2 linked regions of the Marinagarivorans cellulosilyticus genome follow. The protein of the gene in region 1 interacts with the protein of each later gene in a pairwise test. Links are inferred from orthologs where the notes say so. Each region holds a gene or a part of one and is shown on either strand. Other genes may lie near its edges.

Evidence for each region.
Region 2: the proteins of recJ (region 1) and MARGE09_RS21425 interact in binary tests that used the Escherichia coli proteins (3 or more experiments, as listed by UniProt). The link is inferred for Marinagarivorans cellulosilyticus from one-to-one orthologs.

Annotation. Positions count from the first base shown.
Region 1 is NZ_AP023086.1:1,957,897-1,967,209, reverse strand. What follows is about bases 4,131-7,061. They hold recJ (single-stranded-DNA-specific exonuclease RecJ), read right to left. Parts: upstream 6,493-7,061; coding sequence 4,768-6,492; downstream 4,131-4,767. Other genes in these bases: MARGE09_RS07780 (nitrate- and nitrite sensing domain-containing protein), read right to left, coding at 6,748-7,061; MARGE09_RS07790 (arylamine N-acetyltransferase family protein), read left to right, coding at 4,131-4,763. In the rest of the region: trxA (thioredoxin), read right to left, coding at 1-793; MARGE09_RS07815 (retropepsin-like aspartic protease family protein), read left to right, coding at 1,099-1,608; MARGE09_RS07810 (DUF1993 domain-containing protein), read right to left, coding at 1,636-2,133; MARGE09_RS07805 (DUF1244 domain-containing protein), read left to right, coding at 2,203-2,490; MARGE09_RS07800 (Lcl C-terminal domain-containing protein), read right to left, coding at 2,495-3,028; MARGE09_RS07795 (Lcl C-terminal domain-containing protein), read right to left, coding at 3,025-3,795; more of MARGE09_RS07790, read left to right, coding at 3,954-4,130; more of MARGE09_RS07780, read right to left, coding at 7,062-7,566; thrC (threonine synthase), read right to left, coding at 7,728-9,122; MARGE09_RS07770 (homoserine dehydrogenase), read right to left, coding at 9,176-9,313. UniProt on the Escherichia coli protein: Single-stranded-DNA-specific exonuclease.
Region 2 is NZ_AP023086.1:5,275,713-5,285,078, reverse strand. The notes cover bases 3,651-6,634. They hold MARGE09_RS21425 (DNA topoisomerase III), read left to right. Parts: upstream 3,651-4,153; coding sequence 4,154-6,115; downstream 6,116-6,634. Other genes in these bases: MARGE09_RS21420 (TonB-dependent receptor), read right to left, coding at 6,112-6,634; glnE (bifunctional [glutamate--ammonia ligase]-adenylyl-L-tyrosine phosphorylase/[glutamate--ammonia-ligase] adenylyltransferase), read right to left, coding at 3,651-4,075. Also shown: MARGE09_RS21440 (lysozyme family protein), read left to right, coding at 1-503; MARGE09_RS21435 (hypothetical protein), read left to right, coding at 500-952; more of glnE, read right to left, coding at 1,103-3,650; more of MARGE09_RS21420, read right to left, coding at 6,635-6,939; MARGE09_RS21415 (hypothetical protein), read right to left, coding at 7,004-8,194; MARGE09_RS21410 (ATP synthase subunit I), read left to right, coding at 8,819-9,229; atpB (F0F1 ATP synthase subunit A), read left to right, coding at 9,289-9,366.

The sequences.
Region 1 (9,313 bases):
GTTTGAGCTCGCCGTCTTTTGCATTCAAATCTTTCTGCAACACATTCCACAGCAAAACCAACGCTTCTTCATTGTGCTGGTGTTGGGAGTATTGCGCGGCCAGCGCCTGAACAACATCAAGGTCGCTAGGGTTAGCTTCGTGCTGAGCCTCTAGTTCGGTAATTTCTGGCGCTTTAGCGGCATTTTGCGCCAGCTCTAGCTGCGCCATCAACTGCGCATACTGCGCATCTTGATCGACCATTTTAATGGTCCCGAGCAGTTCTGCAGCATCGTTCAAGCGGCGAGTAAGAATTAACCCCGACGCTAACGCGAAGGCGACCTGCGCATCCTGCCCGGAATCTTGATAAGCGCCGCGCAAAAGTGCGACACCTTCTGCGCCCTCGCCCTGCTCAACTTTTTGCAAGCCTTCTTGCACCACAGCCTCCCATGGCGCCGGTAAATATTTGGCCAGTAGCTCGCGTACGGCCGTTTCGGGCTGAGCACCCTGCAAGCCATCAACTGGCTGGCCATTGTGCATAACCATTATGGTTGGCAAGCTTTGAACACCAAACTGAGCAGCCAAATCCTGCAGCGCATCGGCATTCACCTTGGCCAGCAAAAACGCACCGTCGTACTCGACCGCAAGCTTTTCCAGTATTGGCATCAAGCTTTTACAAGGCGCGCACCAATCTGCCCAGAAATCGACCAGCACCGGCCGCACAGCCGATTCATCAATAAGGTATTGCTTTGCGTTATCGTAAGTAATATCAACGATATGCTCACTTGTCGTTGGTAAAACAGTATTTGAATCCACAGTGCCCTCCGGCAAATAAAAAAGGTAGTGACAATATTCATGTTACAGCGCATTAATCATCCTAGCGCTTGCATGTTTACGTCGCGCATCATAGCCTACTTACAAGGTGATTTGCCGAGTTGTAAGGCTTCAGCCTAAGACCAAGCAACAGCACCAAAAAAATAAGCCCGTACAAGCCTTCCTCTCTCGGTTTGTGTGGGCTTTTTTTTGCCCTGTGTGTGCATCACGACGACAGGCTCGGTAAAATTTCGCCTAACCGGTATAGTACGGGCCACACATATTCATTACCTCAAAAAGTACTACCCATGACCACGCCATCAACCTTCGGCAAGATTTTTGTCAATATCAGTTGGATTTTACTGCTTGTAGGCTTGGGCTATTTATTCCAGCAGTTGCTAGACCACAAAGCAAACCCCAACCAAACCCCTACAAGCTTGAGAACCGACGCCTTCACAGAAGTCGTTTTAACCCGCAATCAGCATCACCACTACGTTGCCAACGGTTATATCAACGACTTCCCCGTTACGTTTTTGGTCGACACGGGTGCTACTAATGTCTCTATTGGCGCAGGTTTGGCCGAACGCATTGGTTTAGAGCGCGGATACCAGGGCATTGCGCTCACAGCTAACGGCAATACGACGACTTACGCCACCACATTAAGCAGCCTTAGCATTGGTGATATTCGGTTCGAGAAGGTACGCGCCAGCATTACTATGGGCATGCGCGGTGATGAAGTGCTTCTGGGTATGAGCGCACTAAAAGACGTAGAACTGACCCATAAAAATGGCGAGCTTACTATCAGGCAGCACAATTAGCGTTCAACTGCGGCTTCTAGATTCGATTTAACGCTCAAAGCTGAAGCCTGCGGGGTAACAGTGAAAGCCATCGTAGTCTTGCTTACTTAAAGGCACACCAAAATGCCGAGCAATGGCATACACCGTATTCAAATGGAAAAAGAAATTCGGCACGATGTAGAGCGTTATAAAATCATCGGCCGGTAAGGCGACCTCGTTAAAGCCTGCCTTTTCGCTCAGTACGGAAGATGCCTTACACCGCGTCTTTGGCAGTCCATTCAAGTACGCTGTAGTTTGCTCTATTTGTTGCTGCAACGCCTCAACGGTACAAACATCACTCTCGAAGCTCACCACTTTTTCACAAGCCAAAGGGCAGCACCCTCGCAAGGTAAAGTTGGCGGCTGCGCGCACATGATTAACTAACGGCAGCATGTCTGGGTGCAAGCGAGCACCAAGCAAGCTATCGCCTGTATTTTGCTTAATCACATCCAGCACATGCTGCAGCTGGCCCAAGTAATGAATAAATAAGCGCGTCGGATTAAACATGTAAAGTCTCCTTTAATGTTCGATATAATCGCACATTCATTATTTATTAAAAACTCATCGAGCCTACGCATGACACCCGAAAAACAAACCGAAATAGAAGCAGCCACCTTTCGCCGTTTACTTAAGCACCTGGACGACAACAAGGATGTGCAAAATATCGACCTAATGAACCTTGCCAGCTTCTGCCGCAATTGTTTGGCCAAATGGTATAGCACTGCCGCCGAAGAGGCCGGCGAGCAAAGCGACTACGAACAAAGCCGCGAAGTGGTCTACGGTATGCCCTATAGCGAGTGGAAAGAAAAATACCAAAAGCCTGCCACAGCAGAGCAGCTAGCCGCCTTTAACAAAACCAAGTAAAACGTTAATCACGCACTAACCGAACCCTAAGCGCCTCGCTTGTAGCGCGGTTGATAAAGGCACCATCAGCAAAATCAATCGCCCATACCGTAGGTTGAGAAAAGTATATTAACGGGGTGGATGTCCAATAAGCTTCCTCGCCGTCACTTAGTGCTGGGAAAATTTGTTCATTCAATGCAGGCAAGCGGCACTGGTATTCAATAATAGAGGCCAGCTCTTTTTTATTGGGCAGCCGCCAGCCATCTTGGCCGGCCGCGAGCGCTTGATCCCACGAGTGTTGCAATTGCCCCACCGGCTCACAGCCAGTTTCATCAGACCAATTCGCGCCTAAAGGGCAACGTTGCCACTGCAGGCCGGTATCAAGGTCTTTTACGACATTGCTACTCTCGACAATAAAGCGCTCTGCTGGCGTCGTTGCGGTAACGGTCTTATCGCACTCAGCCCACACTGTGGAACTAAAATATACAACAGCCCCCGCCAGTAACTTTGCCACTAAATTCATTGCGCTGTTCATTACGCCATTCATTGCATTATTCATTGCAACAAGCCTCCACTCACAAGGCGAATATGGGCGGCATTGGTTTTATTAATAATCCCATTACCGGCTGCCGTGAAGTATACATACCAAGCAAACTCAGGGTTAAAGGCTACTGTTTGCGAAGTCCAATGTGCGTTGTAAGCACTGTTTGGGAAGATGGCGCCATCTAAAGGAGGATTAGCGCGGCTTTGATCGGCAATCGATAACAACTCGCTGACCGTTGGCAAGCGCCAGTCGCTTTGGCCGCACCAAGCAGCATTATTTGCCAAGGTAATATAAGCCGCCGTATCGCAATCGACACCGGTGCAAACACCACCATTTGTCGCTCCGGCATTACCGCCGTTAGCGCTGCCATTAGGAGCATGCCAGCTATAGGTGTGATTACCATAGCGCACAGCATTAGCATCGCCCGATTTCACTTCCCATAACAAGCCTGTGACGTTGTCTTCGACGCATACCCAAGCATCCTCTTGCCACACAGCCGCCTGGTCGGGAATCTCCGCGCCAGTGGCGTCGCGCTTAGTAAAATCAAAACCGGCAAGCCCTGTTCCTGCTTTTACGATTGCAGCATCGGCATCACGTCCGTGCATACCATCCTGAGCATGCCTATCGGTATTCGCGCAATCTTCTTGCTCCCAAACACCAGACATACACACAGTAACGCCCGTATCGTTTAGTGGTGCTAAGGCTGGCGCATTGGTTTTTACATCATCGCTAATACAACCTGCCACCGTAAGGCATAGCACTAGCAAAGCCACAAATTTCATACTTTTCCTATGTCACGTTTAGTCGGGTTTGCGTTTTCACCTGCAACGCATAATTGTCGTTAGCTTAGCGAAACGGCTGCGATATTAAATTGCGCTTTGACACAGTTTTTAATCTACCGGAAAATCTCCGTCACATTGCTTCAAAATAGGGAACTCCAATGGATTCAACCAACTCCCCGCTCGACTATCACCCTAGCAACGCTTTTCTCCCTAGGTATCTTGAGCGCATAGGCTTTACCGGCGAGGCGAATAACAGCCTGGAAAGCATCTGTGCGCTTATGCAACAGCAACTTGAAACCATTCCCTTTGAAAATACCGAAGTGCAAAACGGCTATATCGTATCGCTAGAGCCAGATGTTTTTATCGATAAAATAATCACCCAAAAACGCGGCGGTTATTGTTACGAATTGAATGGCTTGTTCGCACTCGTATTGCAAGCGCTAGCAGTGGAATACCAGCTAGTGGCCTGCAGGCCAATGTTTTATCCAGCAAAGCGCCCAAAAACGCATATGGCCTTAGTGGCAACAATCGATGGCGAGCAATATTTATTGGACCTTGGTTTTGGCAGCCACGGCATTCGTGCGCCTATGAATTTAAAAGATACCAATACGAATATTACCCAATGCGGCGAGCAGTTTTTTCTAAGCCAGCAAGATAATAACTTTTTGCTCGAGGCCATAATAAATAACGAACGCTTGCCGCAATACAGTTTTAATTTAAATCATTACGAATTCATCGACTTCGCGCCAGCGAATTATATGAATTCAACCCACCCAGATACGCTCTTTGTAAAACAGTTAATCGCTTTGATATTCACCCCAACGGGCAAAAAGGTAATGCTTGGTAACCGGTTGCGTATAACACAAGGAGGTACCGTTACCGAATCTACTGTAAACGACATAAATAGCGCGCTTACCGAGCATTTCCAATTGCCACCCAATAGCCTAACAGCACAACTGGCCTCGTAATACGTTAGCGCGGCTCTAAATGATCTACCATTAACTGCACGTTTTGACGCCCATTAAATTCATTCACCTGCAATTTAAAAACAGCAAATATATGCGCACACTCTGCTGATGGCCACTGATCTAAGTCACAATTAAAATGGATAGCATCTAACGTTTGCTGCGGTGCCGAGGGTAACGCCAAAACCAGCTTTAAATGCTTTTGCCCAACGATACGCTGATTAACAATCATAAATTCGCCACTAAAGCACGGCTCTGGAAATGCTTGCCCCCACGGGCCGGCATGTTCTAGTTCGTGTGCTAGCACCAGATTAAAGTCGTCAGCCTTAAGCTCACCATCGGTATAAATAATCGGCGTTAAACCCTCGGCGCCAGCTCTTTCAGCAACAACGGCTGCAAAGCTTTTTTCAAAAGCCTGCAAATACTTTTTTTCTAAACTTAAACCCGCCGCCATCGCATGGCCGCCAAACTTGGTTAGCATGCTAGGGTTTTTAGCCGCTACATCATCTAGCACATCACGCAAATGAATACCCGGCACAGAGCGGCCAGAACCTTTAAGCGTTGTTTCATTATCGTCTGCAAAAACAATAGTCGGGCGATGTAGCTTTTCTTTAACACGCGACGCCAAAATGCCAATTACACCTTGGTGCCAATCCTCTTGATACAAACACACACCGGCTGGTACTTCGCCACCCTCGTCTTTATCCAGCGCCGCTAAAAAGGCCTCCGCATCCGCTTGCATGCTGCCCTCTATTGCGCGGCGCTCTTTATTTAAGGCATCCAACTCAGCTGCCAGCGCCAAGGCTTCCGCGGGGTCGTCTGCGAGTAAGCAACGAATACCCAAGCTCATATCGTCTAGCCGGCCAGCCGCATTTAAACGGGGCCCCACCATAAACCCTAAATCGGTAGCGCGTAGCTTTTCAAGCTGCCTACCCGCGACTTGAGCAATAGCTTTTATCCCTTCGCATGCAAAGCCTGCGCGCATACGCAGTAAGCCCTGCTGTACAAAAATACGATTATTGTGGTCCAGCGGCACCACATCGGCCACAGTCCCTAAAGAAACAAGATCCAAAAAGTGAGCAAAGTTAGGGGCCGGCGCATCAGTAAAAAAGCCCTCTGTTTGCATTGCAGAGCGCAATGCCGACATCACATAAAAAATAACACCAACACCAGCGCAATTTTTAGTCGGGAAGTCACAATGTGGCTGATTAGGATTCACAATTGCGTCTGCCGTAGGTAACTCAGCAGCAGGCAAGTGATGGTCCGTCACTAACACTTTCATTCCAGCCGCTTGTGCTGCCGCCACGCCTTGCAAACTAGAAATACCGTTATCGACGGTAATTAAAAGCTCTGGCTCAAACTGCTTTGCGACCGCTACAATTTCTGGCGTTAAACCGTAACCGTATTCAAACCGGTTCGGCACCAAATAATCGACAAACTCAAACCCCAAAGCCCTTAAGCAACGCACAGCTACCGCCGTACTCGTAGCACCATCGGCATCAAAATCCCCCACAATCAATATGCGTTGCTGCGCTTTGCGGGCACTCAGCAATAACGCTAACGCACTATCAACCCCCTTTAGCAAAGACGGCCTAAATAAATGTTTTAGTGAATAATCTAATTGGCTATCATCCAGTACCCCGCGAGCAGCATAAACACGCGCAAGAACCGGCGATACAGAGCGCAACTGAAATTCACCTTGAACTGTGCGCGGGAGGATTTTTTTATGCATGGGATAACGAGGCCTAATTTAAACCTAAAAACAGCAGTTGAACCGCCAAAGTCTTCACACCCCCTTGGCGCACCTAACGCGTGATAAAAATGGCTCATCCCAATAAGGTGACCACGCATTTTTACTGCACGCTATGCACACCAATGGAACCCGCATCTTTTTGGCTCTCAGCTGCGGTTTCTAGGTTAAAAAGCTAGGCACCCTACCATAAGCGGCAAACAAATTGCGCCAGCCATGGAAAAGAAGCTCTACGGTTCAAACTATTACCGCAAGAGAAGACTGCAACTGATCATCAAACTGCAGATAAAGCTCGTCAATAACACCCGTTGCAGTTTGATAATAGCTTTGCAGTGGACAAGCCTTAGGGTTTTCCAGCAATGCTAAAGGAAACGCCGTAAGGAATTGTTGAATTTTATGTCGATGAGCATCCGTTAAGAAACGCGAATATTCTGCGTGAGTAGACGTACTTGAGAACTCCTCCATAAGGACTTGTAGCGCATTGCGCAACCTTGGCGCACTTTCGCTACGCTCTAAGCTTGCAATATAGGCTAAGCCTACGGCACGAATTTGCCCTAATTGCTCTACGACAGCCAATACAAACCGCCAAGATACATCATCTAAACGAGCGCCAACTAAGTAGTGCTCAATAGCCACATCATCAATAAAAACCAAAATTCCCTTAATCAACTTATTGTGCTGATCGAGATTTTTACGCGCATCTAAACGCTGATATTGCCCAGCTAAACGAGCCCAATGAGCGGTAATGGCCTCCCAGTTTGGGTTATCTTTAATCCAGTCGCCCACCAAAGCAATATGCCCAAGGTCGCGACTCACATTGCGCTGAGCCTCTTCTAGCTTGCCGACTAACGTAACGTCGCCACCTAAAACCGTAGTGGTAAGCCCCCTGTGGCGCTGTATGTGCATTAACATAGAGCGCAGCGCCTGCAGCCAAATAACTCCCTGTGCACGCTTTTGCTTTTGGTGCTGACGCCGCACAAGCCACACTACCGCAGCCAACACCACGACAAGTAGCGTAACCACGCCAAAAACAACTGATATTTGCGAAGGTTCCATACCCATTAAACCAATCTATAAAGTAACTAATTTACTATAACTGTTTATCGCCTTTAGCTGCGCTATTAATCAACAAGCAAATTGTTAACCAACACTCTAGCTTGGCCACAAACAAAAAAACCGCCGTTTAATAGGCGGTTTTTTTACAAATATCACGACTACTACGTGCGAATGTGGTCGCCCATAAAACTATGCACCTTCGTTATATCGTTGTCGAGCACCTGATAACGCTCTTCGCGATCAAACAAATCCTGCATATGATGCGGTAATGAAGGATCTTGACAGCCAGCTTTTTGAATAGCTTCGGGGAATTTGGCTGGGTGCGCGGTAGCTAAGCAAACCATTGGCACATCGTTACTGCGGCGTGTTTTACGTGCAGCTTCAACACCGATAGCAGTGTGAGGGTCTAGCAAATATTCTGTAGCCTCAAATGTATCCTTAATCACAGCCAGTACAGCTTCGTCACTTAAACGATAACTGCTAAACAACTCGCGCGCACGCGATAATGCGGCATCACTTAACTTCATGCTGCCACTTTTAAACTCATCCATCAGCGTTGCAATTGCGCTACCGTTGCGATCATACAAGTCAAAAAGCATTCGCTCGAAGTTACTAGACACCATAATATCCATGCTTGGCGACAAAGAATGCTCTAGCGGCTGCTTGGAATGATCGTTAGCACTAATACAGCGGTGAAGGATATCGTTCTGGTTAGTCGCAATAACTAGCTGGTCAATAGGCAGCCCCATACGGCTAGCTAAGTAACCGGCAAAAATATCACCAAAGTTTCCTGTAGGAACAGAAAAAGAGACTTTACGATCAGGCGAACCAACAGCTACGCCTGCATAAAAGTAGTAGACAATCTGCGCCATAATTCGAGCCCAGTTAATAGAATTAACTGCAACTAACTGGCGGCCTTCCGGTAAAAAAGACTGATCAGCAAAACTGGCTTTAACCATATTTTGACAATCATCAAAATTACCTTCTAACGCGATATTGTGAACATTATCTTCAATGACCGTGGTCATCTGGCGGCGCTGAACCTCCGATACGCGCTTATTCGGGTGCAAAATAAAAATATCAACATTTTTACAATGCCTACAACCTTCAATAGCCGCGGATCCAGTATCCCCTGATGTTGCGCCCATAATAACGACTTTTTGCTGGCGCTTTTCTAATATAAAGTCGAGTAAATTACCTAAAAACTGAAGAGCAAAATCTTTGAATGCTAAGGTCGGGCCTTGAAATAGCTCTAAAATAAATTCGTTGTGGCTAGTTTGCACCAAAGGTGCAATGGCACTGTGACGAAAAGACTCATAAGAGCGATCGATAATATCTTTTAAATCTTCATCGGAAACTTCACCATCAACAAACGGCGCCATAATTTTAAAGGCCAATTCATTATATGGTAAGCCGCGCATTTCTTTAATTTCTGCAGCGCTGAACTGCGGAATAGATTCAGGCACATAAAGGCCGCCATCAGAGGCAAGCCCAGTCAAAACAACGTCTTCAAAACTGAGTGCGGGCGCCTGCCCGCGGGTACTTATAAATTTCACAATAATGTCTCAGGTTTTTAATTTAGCAATGCAGTTAAGTTTACAGCGACGCCTTAAGCCAAGGACTCCACTCTAATACGAACAACCTTACCCACAATAGTATCCAAAGCCTCTATCTTGCCGATGGCTTCGTTCATTAGTTTTTCTTTTACGCGATTAGTCAGCACAATAACAGGGACCTCGACTTGATC
Region 2 (9,366 bases), 3.3 Mb from region 1 along the record:
TTGCTACAAAAATTAGTCAAGCAGCTGGTTTGCAGGGCGTCGCGGCGCGTCAATTTATCATTGATCAAGATTTGCTTGATTTCGAAATCAGTGCCCAAGCACAACTAGCGCTCTTTGAGCACGTTTATAAAGATATTACTGCTGATGTGAAAAGAATTGGAAATAAAAGCAGTGTTATAAAAGCTTACGGAAAAACCAATTGGGATGAACTCGACCCTGCAATACTGGACATACTTGTTGATCTACGCTTTAGGGGAGACTACACCGGTAATAGCCGAAAAAAAATACAGAAATCTGTTAGTAATAATGACTTTGATGAATTAAAAAAAATAATTATTGAAAAAAAGAATTGGGAATTATGGCCAACTAATCGTTTTGATCTGCGCAAAGAGTACCTGGACCAGGTTAGCAAAGAGAAGCTAAAAAAAGGGAAGGTCGTCATTCAATCAGTTAATGACGGAGCCAAAATCTCTCACAATCAGCCAACAGGTACTCCCGAATGATTAGATGTTTAACGCTAACCTCATTGATTCTTATTGCTGGGTGCTCGATGTTTTCTGAAGGGGAGGTGCCAGCCAATTTAATATCTGGGCACGAATACGCTTTTAGCGACAAGAATATTCACCTACAAGTGCTGCATCAGGATATGGAGGTTTCAGAGGCTTGCCCTAAGGTCACTTTGCGTTCTAGCAATGCCGAAATACGATCGGAAATGAGCCTTTGCAAGGTTAACATTTTAGGTTACCCGAACGCATTTGATGCCAAAACGGATTTTGCTTTTATTGAATTTAGTGAATACGCGCTTAGTAATAGTACATTCACTTATACAATCGATGGCTCTCTTTCTCGAGGCTCGGCATTTATAGCGACCTGCAGTATTAGTATCGTTGAGCAATCATTAACGTCATCACAGTGTGAAGCCAAACCTCTTTCATTCGGAGGCCACCAATAAAAACATCCTACGTCAGGCCCATACGGTAAGTTTTGTCAAAACCTATGAGGCAGGAGCCGAGTGGAACCTACATGGAGGTATTTACGGTGTTTTTGAACAAAATTTACCGTATGGGCCGAGATCTAGTCAGTGTTACGCTTTAAAGTCACCCTACTCCAGCAACTCCCGCCAAACACCCTGCACATCCCCCCTCAACCCCTCAAACCCAGCACCATCTATTTTATTGCCACGCTGCTGCAAAGCCAGTTTATGGGTTTCTGAGCGTAGTGCTTTGTAAGCTTCAATTAGTGTTGTAATTTGCGTCTCACTTAACAAGTCACTTTGGCCAATGGCTTCCAAAATGCGAATATTATCCGACCATTCAACCAACGTTGGGTTGTTGTGGGCGTGAGCTAGGACGAGGTATTGCACGATGAATTCAATATCGACTATGCCACCGGCGTCTTGTTTTATATGGAATTGACCGGCTTGTTCCTCCTTGGTTTTGCTACCCAGTTGGCTGCGCATTTTTTGCCGCATTTCGGTCACGTCTTTTTTTAGTTTTGCTAAATCGCGCTCACTGCAGAGTGTTGTTTTACGTACAGCGGCAAATTCTTGCGCCAGTTGCGCATTACCGGCGACTACGCGGGTTCTTACTAGGGCTTGGTGCTCCCAAGTCCAGGCGGCATCGCTTTGGTATTTGCTAAATGCGCTAAGGGTGCTAACAAGCATGCCGGAGTTACCCGATGGCCTAAGGCGCATATCCACTTCGTATAATGTGCCCGATGGCATTTTGGTATCGAGTAATAAAATGAGTTTTTGCCCCATGCGGGTATAGAAGGTGTGGTTGTCTAGTGCGCGCTGGCCTTCGCTGGCTTGGGTTTCTTTTTGAGCATTGGCATTGTGAATAAAAACCAAATCTAAGTCGCTGCCGTGGCCTAGCTCTATGCCACCGAGCTTGCCGTAGCCTATAACAACAAAATTGGGCTGGTTGCCGCCTTCATGGTCGCCAGGTAAACCATGCTTGCGACACATATCTTGCCAGGCCAAATCGAGGGCATAGCTCAATACAACTTCTGCTAGCTCTGTTAGGTAATCACTAACCTTCATTAACGGTAGTTTACCGGTGACTTCGCAGGCAGCGACCTTTAATCCGTGGGCGTGCCTAAAGTAGCGCAAGGCTTCCATTTGCTGTTCTAAGTCGTCTTCTGGAATGCGCAAAATAGTTTGGGTTAGTTCGGCGCTTAATTCTTCTTTATTGGGTATTTGGTATAGGTTGGTTGGGCTGAGTAGTTCATCTAGCAGTGCTGGGTATTCGGCTAGGCGCTCGGGGATCCAGGGGCTGGCTTCGCTAAGTATTACCAGTTGTTCTAGTGCTGCAGGGTTTTCTATAAGTAGCAAAAGGTAAGCGCTGCGCCGCGCAATAGCGATGATAAAAGGCTGCAGGCGTTGTAATGTTTGGCCTGCGCCGGCCCGGCTGCTAAGTTTTTGCAGCAGTAGTGGAACAAAGCGATTGAGTCGATCGGCGCCGGTTTTATCGGTGGCGAGTACCTGTGGGGCCTGGTGTAAGGCGAGCAAAGTTTGAGCGCCGTCATCGGCACAGTCAAAATCTAGCTGCTCGAGTAGCTCGGTAATAAATGGTGCTTGTGTTTCGTTCCAAATAGAGCGCCATTGCTGGCCTGCTTGTGTGTTTTTGTTGTTGTCTTTGTCGGCAATGACCTCGCCAAATTGCTCGCTAACAAAGTGCATGTGTTGGCTAAGCTGCAATTCAAATTCTGGCCAATCTTTTGCACCCATCGCTTGCGCTAATGCCCACTGGCTGTTTGAGCTTTGAGGAAGGTCTTGCGTTTGCTTGTCTTGCCAAGCTTGAATCGCATGTTCGGCGTTGCGCAAAAAAAGGTAACTATTTAATAGCGCCCTGGCAACATCAGCTGGAATGGCCTCTAGTGTTACTAGCGCGTTCAGGGCATTTACCAGCGAAGGCGTTTGCAATTGGCTATCGCGGCCACCGCGAATCAGTTGTAGTGCTTGCACAATAAACTCAACTTCACGTATACCGCCCTCACCTAGCTTTACATTGCCTTTAAGTCGTCGGCGCTTTACCTCTTGGCGAATGCGGGTTTTTAAGTCTCGCAGCGCTTCAATGGCGGAAAAGTCGACGTACTTACGGTAAGTAAAGTTTCGCAGTAGGGTGAGGAGTTCGTTGGTTGCTGCTGCTAAAGGGACGCTATTTTGTGCATCACCGGCGGAGCACGCCATTACGCGCGCCTTAACCATTGCGTAGCGTTCCCAGTCGCGGCCTTGGGTAAGGTAGTAATTCTCGAGGGCATCAAAGTTACTGACAAGCGCCCCGCTTTGACCATACGGGCGCAGACGCATATCTACCCGAAATACAAAACCATCTGCCGTTTGCGCATCAAGCGTTTTAATGAGTTTTTGCCCGAGTTGGGTAAAAAACTCTTGGTTGCTAATGACGTTTCCATTTGTAGGGCTTGGCGTTGTTTGGCCGGATTCTGGGTAGGCAAAGATAAGGTCGATATCTGAACTTAAATTAAGCTCGTAAGCCCCAAGCTTACCCATACCAATAACTAGCATAGGTTGGGCTTGGCCTTGAGCGTTAACGGGAGTCCCTTTGCTTTTAACCATCGCGTTATAGTGATAATTAAGAGCAAAATTAACCGCAACGTCGGCCATTAGGGTGAGTTCTTTCGTGATATCTAATGTGGGTGCCAAGCGGTTTAGATCGCGCCATATACATCTCACCATCATCAAGTTACGCCATTGCCGCAGCCCTGAATCTACACTTTTATCGTCCAGCAAAGGTGCAAGGTGTTGTTGCAATGATTGCTGATAGTCGGTAATTGCCCATTGCGTATTCAAGTTGGGTAATATCGAAAGCAAGGTGGGGCTATCTTGTTCAGGTTGCAATAATTGGCTTCGTACAAACAGGCTACATGCTAGCGTTTGGTGCCACTGGTTGCGCCATTGATTGGGCTGGCTATCGAATAGTGCCGACAGACTGGTGGCGGATAACTGTTCTAACCATTGTTGGATAGCCTCATTAGTATGGTCGCTATCGGGAGCTTCTGGCGCAATAGCCAGCAAAGATTGAAGTTGAACCAAAGAAGTTTGTGAATCTGCCATTAATATGCTCTTTTATTCTTGCGCAAACCATTTAATTGTACTGTACACTTAACCAGTCAATTGCTTTAGGTTTCCAGTATGAAGTTATACATCGCCGAAAAACCCAGTCTAGCACGCGCATTAGCTACGGCATTGCCGTCTAAATCAACTTCTGCAAAAGAAGATGGTTACATTACCTTGGCTAATGGTGATGTGGTGAGTTGGTGTATTGGTCATTTGTTGGAGTTGGCCCAGCCAGAACATTACAACCCAGAATTTAAAAAGTGGCGTCTAGAGCACCTGCCTATACTCCCTAGCTGCTGGCAGTACCAGCCGAAACCTAAAACTCGCAAGCAGTTAACGATATTAATAAAACTAATAAAAAAAGCATCTTCGATAGTGCATGTTGGCGACCCAGATCGTGAGGGCCAGCTATTGGTTGATGAGGTACTTAATTACGCGGGTGCGACCAAAAACGGCAAGCCGGTTCAGCGCTGTTTAATCAACGATTTAAATACATCGGCTATTGCTAAAGCTTTAACCCAACTTAAGGATAACCGAGAGTTCTCGGCGCTATCTTCTTCTGCTTTGGCGCGCTCGCGCGCTGATTGGCTGTATGGTATTAACATGACGCGTTTGTGCAGCTTGAAGGGCCAGCAGCAAGGCTTTCAGGGGGTGTTATCGGTTGGGCGAGTGCAAACGCCAATTTTGGGCTTGGTGGTGGCGCGAGATGCGGAAATAGCTAATTTTGTAAGCAAAGACTTTTACGAGGTTTTTGCAAAATTACAAACAGCTAAACAGGAAAGCTTTTATGCGAAATGGCTACCGAGCAAAGCTTGTGAACAATATTGTGACGAAGAAGGCCGGTTGTTATCTAAACCGTTGGCCGAGAATGTCGCTGCAAGAATTACAGGGCAGAACGGCGCAGTTACGGATGTAAAAAAGCAGCGTAAATCGCAGGGCGTCCCCCTACCCTATAGCCTTTCTAGCCTGCAAGTGGATGCCTCGAAACGATTTGGTTTAACCGCAAAAGCTGTGTTAGATGTATGCCAAACCCTGTATGAAAAACACAAGCTAATTACCTATCCTCGCTCGGATTGCCGTTACTTGCCGAAGGACCACTATAAAGAAGCTGCCGATGTTTTACAGGCGGTAAAGCAAAATGCGAGTGCGTTACAAAGTGCTTGTACGGGCGCAGATTTATCACTAAAGAGTAAAGCTTGGAATGATAAAAACGTAACAGCTCACCACGCCATTATTCCAACCCAGCGAAAACTACAGCGTGTTCAGTTAACAGAACAAGAGGCTAATGTGTACGAGTTAGTTGCCAGGCAATATATTGCACAGTTTTACCCTATTCATAAATATGATGAAACACAGGTAAAGGTCAAAATAAAAACAGGAGAGTTTGTGGCAAAAGCTAAATGCGTTGTGGATAACGGCTGGAAAGAGTTGTTCCCTGTGAATAAAAAAGAGCCCAAAGAAGATCGGCATACTGCCGAGTATTTGCCAGCTCTTAAGGTTGGTGATGGGCTACTGTGTGAGTGTGGCGAAGTTGTAGAAAAAAAGACATCGCCGCCTAAAGCTTTTACCGATGCTAGCCTAATAACAGCAATGACTGGTATTGCCCGTTATGTTAAAGATATCAATATACGGAAAATTCTAAAAGAGACTGATGGCCTAGGTACAGAAGCGACACGAGCCGGAATTTTAGATTTATTAGTGCTGCGGGGGTTTATTTTACGACAAGGGAAAACTCTGTTATCCACAGAGGCAGGCAGGGCGTTAATTGCGAGCTTGCCCAGCAAGGCCACAACCCCGGATATGACGGCTGAATGGGAGTCTAAGCTTAATGATATAGCTCAGAAACAGGCAAGTTACACCGGTTTTATGGCTGAATTGGGCGACCAACTTCCCGCAATGATGCAAGCTGTAGAGGCCGCAAAGTTTTCAGGGTTAAAAAGTACGACAGCGAATAAGCGCCGTACTTTTAAAAGGAAAAAAACAGTACCTTCAAAAAGCAGACAAAGCCAAAAAGCGCGCTCGTCGGCCAGAGCTTAGAACGTTTTTTGTAGGCGCAGTCCTAGGTAACTATGGTCCTCTTCGGAGTCAGGCTGGTAAGGTTTTTCCTCTCTGCTCTTTTTCATCGTTGACTTTGTTAGTTCCAAGAGCAAAGATGCTTTCCAGTCATTTAAAAAGCTATAGTGTAATGAAGTAAGCAGTTTTCTAGATATTAAAGGCTTTAGTTTTAACGTGTAGTCTTCTTCCCCTTCAGAGGAAACTGTCTGTTTGGTTTTTACGCCTCGGTTGTATTCGGCGCCGACATTCAGCGATAAATTATTCCAAGAAAAAAGCTCAACATCGAGTAGTAGGCCCCAATAGTAAAAACTCATATCTTCATTTCCGGTCGGATATGGAGTTATAAAGTTAGGATTACCATTTATTGTTCTTTCTCGCTCAGTATAACCACCTAAAATAGCGGCAAATGGTTTGATATAGTCCACATCAAAATACTTACCGTAGCTGGCTTCTAGTGTCGTCATATCATAATCAGTAGTGGAATAATCCCAAAGATCTTCTGCCGTATCTCTAATAATCCTACCGTAATAATTTACTGATCCACTAGAGCGTGACAGTTGGGTCGAGAAGTGATGATCTTCCTTTTCATAGGTATAAGTTAGGTGGATTGTGTTTAAATCACCGCTTTCATCAACAACCTCGACATAAGTGGGGTCAAAAAAATCATCATTTATATCAAATTCTTTCCATGAGAAGTCGAGCTGGCCTAACGCTATGGCAATACTATGGTCAGATTTTTCAGCATAGGCTGAGCTATAAACTGTCGATAGAAAAGCGGTAAAAAGTGGTAACCAAATTTTTTTCATATATGCCTTAAACGAAAAAAGCCCGCTAAAGCGAGCTTAAATTTTTAAAATAAAAAGCTAATGATTACTCACCGCATTTATCGTTATTAACGTCATCCCAAGAGCAAGTGACTTCGCTAGTCGAACCATCTGCTTCTGTTGTCACAATATGAAGTCCAGTTGGCGTAACAGTCGCAATGCCTTGACTACCATCGTTCATGCTAATAGCTAATTCGCCAGCACTAGGTTGTGGCAATATTCCCATCAAAGATTCAGTGCCAGCATCAGACGCGGTGCGGACTAAATTTTGGTTGGTGTAAACTTGGTAGTTACCATCTGCAAGCTCTTTATAGTTGCGAAGGGTAACGTCCACCTTAAGGTCATAAGTTTGAAAATCGAAGTCCTCATCCAGCTCTACTTGGCCCTCTGCCAATATCGAAGATCTTACGAATCCACCGGTTTCTTTGTTGTTGTTAGCTGTGTTGCTAGACATTGACAGTAGGTAGTCGGTGCCATCTGTAGTCACCAATGATAAATCAATTGCTCCATTGAGCACGTTAGGTCGGGTTGCAGTTGAACCTTCGCTATAACGTTGTATGAAATAATCTTTCATTTCGATAGAGCTGGTTAACGCATAGTCCTTCTCGTTAGCTGCACTACCGGTAGTCGAGCGCAAATTAACAGCGAAAACACCATCTAATATATTGTTGATGATATTGCCTTCATCATCAGTTTCTAAGACTGGGGCATCAGTTGTAGCAGTGTCACCGTCACTAGTGTACGAAACGTGCTTAGGCTCGTTACATTCTGTATAGGATAATTCAATGCCTGCATCAATGGGCTGCTCGGCAAGTACATCAAGTGAGCTTAGATCTGCAAATGCACCATCAAAATCAAGTTCAACTTTAAATTCAGCGCGGCCTCCGAGTGAACAATCTGCTCCAGTCTCAGCAGACACGCCGCTTGCTTTAGCTGTTGTTGTGTTGCCAGCTGCAATAGGGGCTAAAACCTTGCCAATAGTACCCTCGGAATCGGTAACCGTTGCTAGAGATTCGAAGACTGTAGATGTTGTTCCGATAAGCTGGTAAAAAGCACCGCCTAAAAGCTGGGCTATGGCTCTGTGAGTATTGGGATCACCAGTACCTTCGGTGAGGTTTCCAACTAAATTAGGGTTTTCTAGGGGGTTTTCACCTCCATTATCGTCCCCACCACCACAGCCAACAGCAACAGAGGCCACTGCAGCAGCTAAGAGCGCGTTACGGTATTTCTTGATCATTCCTCTTCCTCCGTGTTCACCTTTCTGGAACACATTGAATTATTGTTGCGGCACAAAGTGGATGATGCCTGATTTTGGGCTACCGTGCGTAAAACCAAATCACATTGTGCAAAAAATGTTCGTTTCGAGCTATTGCACCTACAACCTATAAGATGCTTTCTACACCAATGATTTATGTAGAGGTGCAATCGCGTGCAGGATCAGCTGTGGCTATTGTGCGTGAGATCGGCACGTATAACCACAGCTTAAACCAGAAATCTGTCGCAAATTAGGACAAAAACACGCCTATCCAGCATTAAAATGGTGAATGCGTCACGCCACTGTTGGCGCCGAAAGCGGATTTCACCACAAGTTGAAAGCAACATCAATGCAGTTGTGGCGCCTAATATTTGCCATAAATGGGCGTAAGGTGATCAAAAATAGCTTCTTGGTAAACGTAGTTTGGTCAGGGCCATAGGGTGTACGGTTTTTGGCTAGTGGTTGAAAGTTTGGCTTTGCGTGAAGTCAGCTGTTGAATAGCGACCGCATAAACTCTATAATTCCCGCGCTTTTTGAGTCGCCCAAATTTTAACCACCGTCATAATGTAGATTCTTACTGTTTGGTTGGTCTTTAAGGTAGGGTGTTTGTTGAAAATAGGTGAGCAAGTGCAGCGTCCTTTATTAGTAGTGTTTGCTGGCTTATCTGTTTCTTGCTTGGTATTAACCGCGGTTGCGGGGTACTGGGGGGCTCAAGTGGCGAAATCAGCTTTTTGGGGATGCTTAATTTTTGCTTTGCCGACCTTGTACTTCACTTTATATGCTTTTCGCTATAAAGGGAGTCAGCAGGTGGCTTTAATGGCCCGGTCTTTTTATTGGGGGCAAGCAAGCAAGTTATCTTTAATGGCAATGGGTTTTGCATTGGTTTTTGTCTTTGTAAAACCTTTAATAGTATCCGCTTTATTTGCAGGCTTTTGTTTGATGATTCCCGCCCACCTAGTGGTTGCGATGTTCGTTAGCAAAGGTTGTGCTGCTGTTAGTGGCTCCGCTGGTCGATAGATCGCGAGCGTAAAACTAGCGCAAAACCAGTTTTTTAACTTTGAAACTTTGAATTAACTATGGCGAGTGAAGCTCTTACCTCTACGGATTATATTCAACACCACTTACAAAACTTAGCATACGGCAAACTTCCTGCT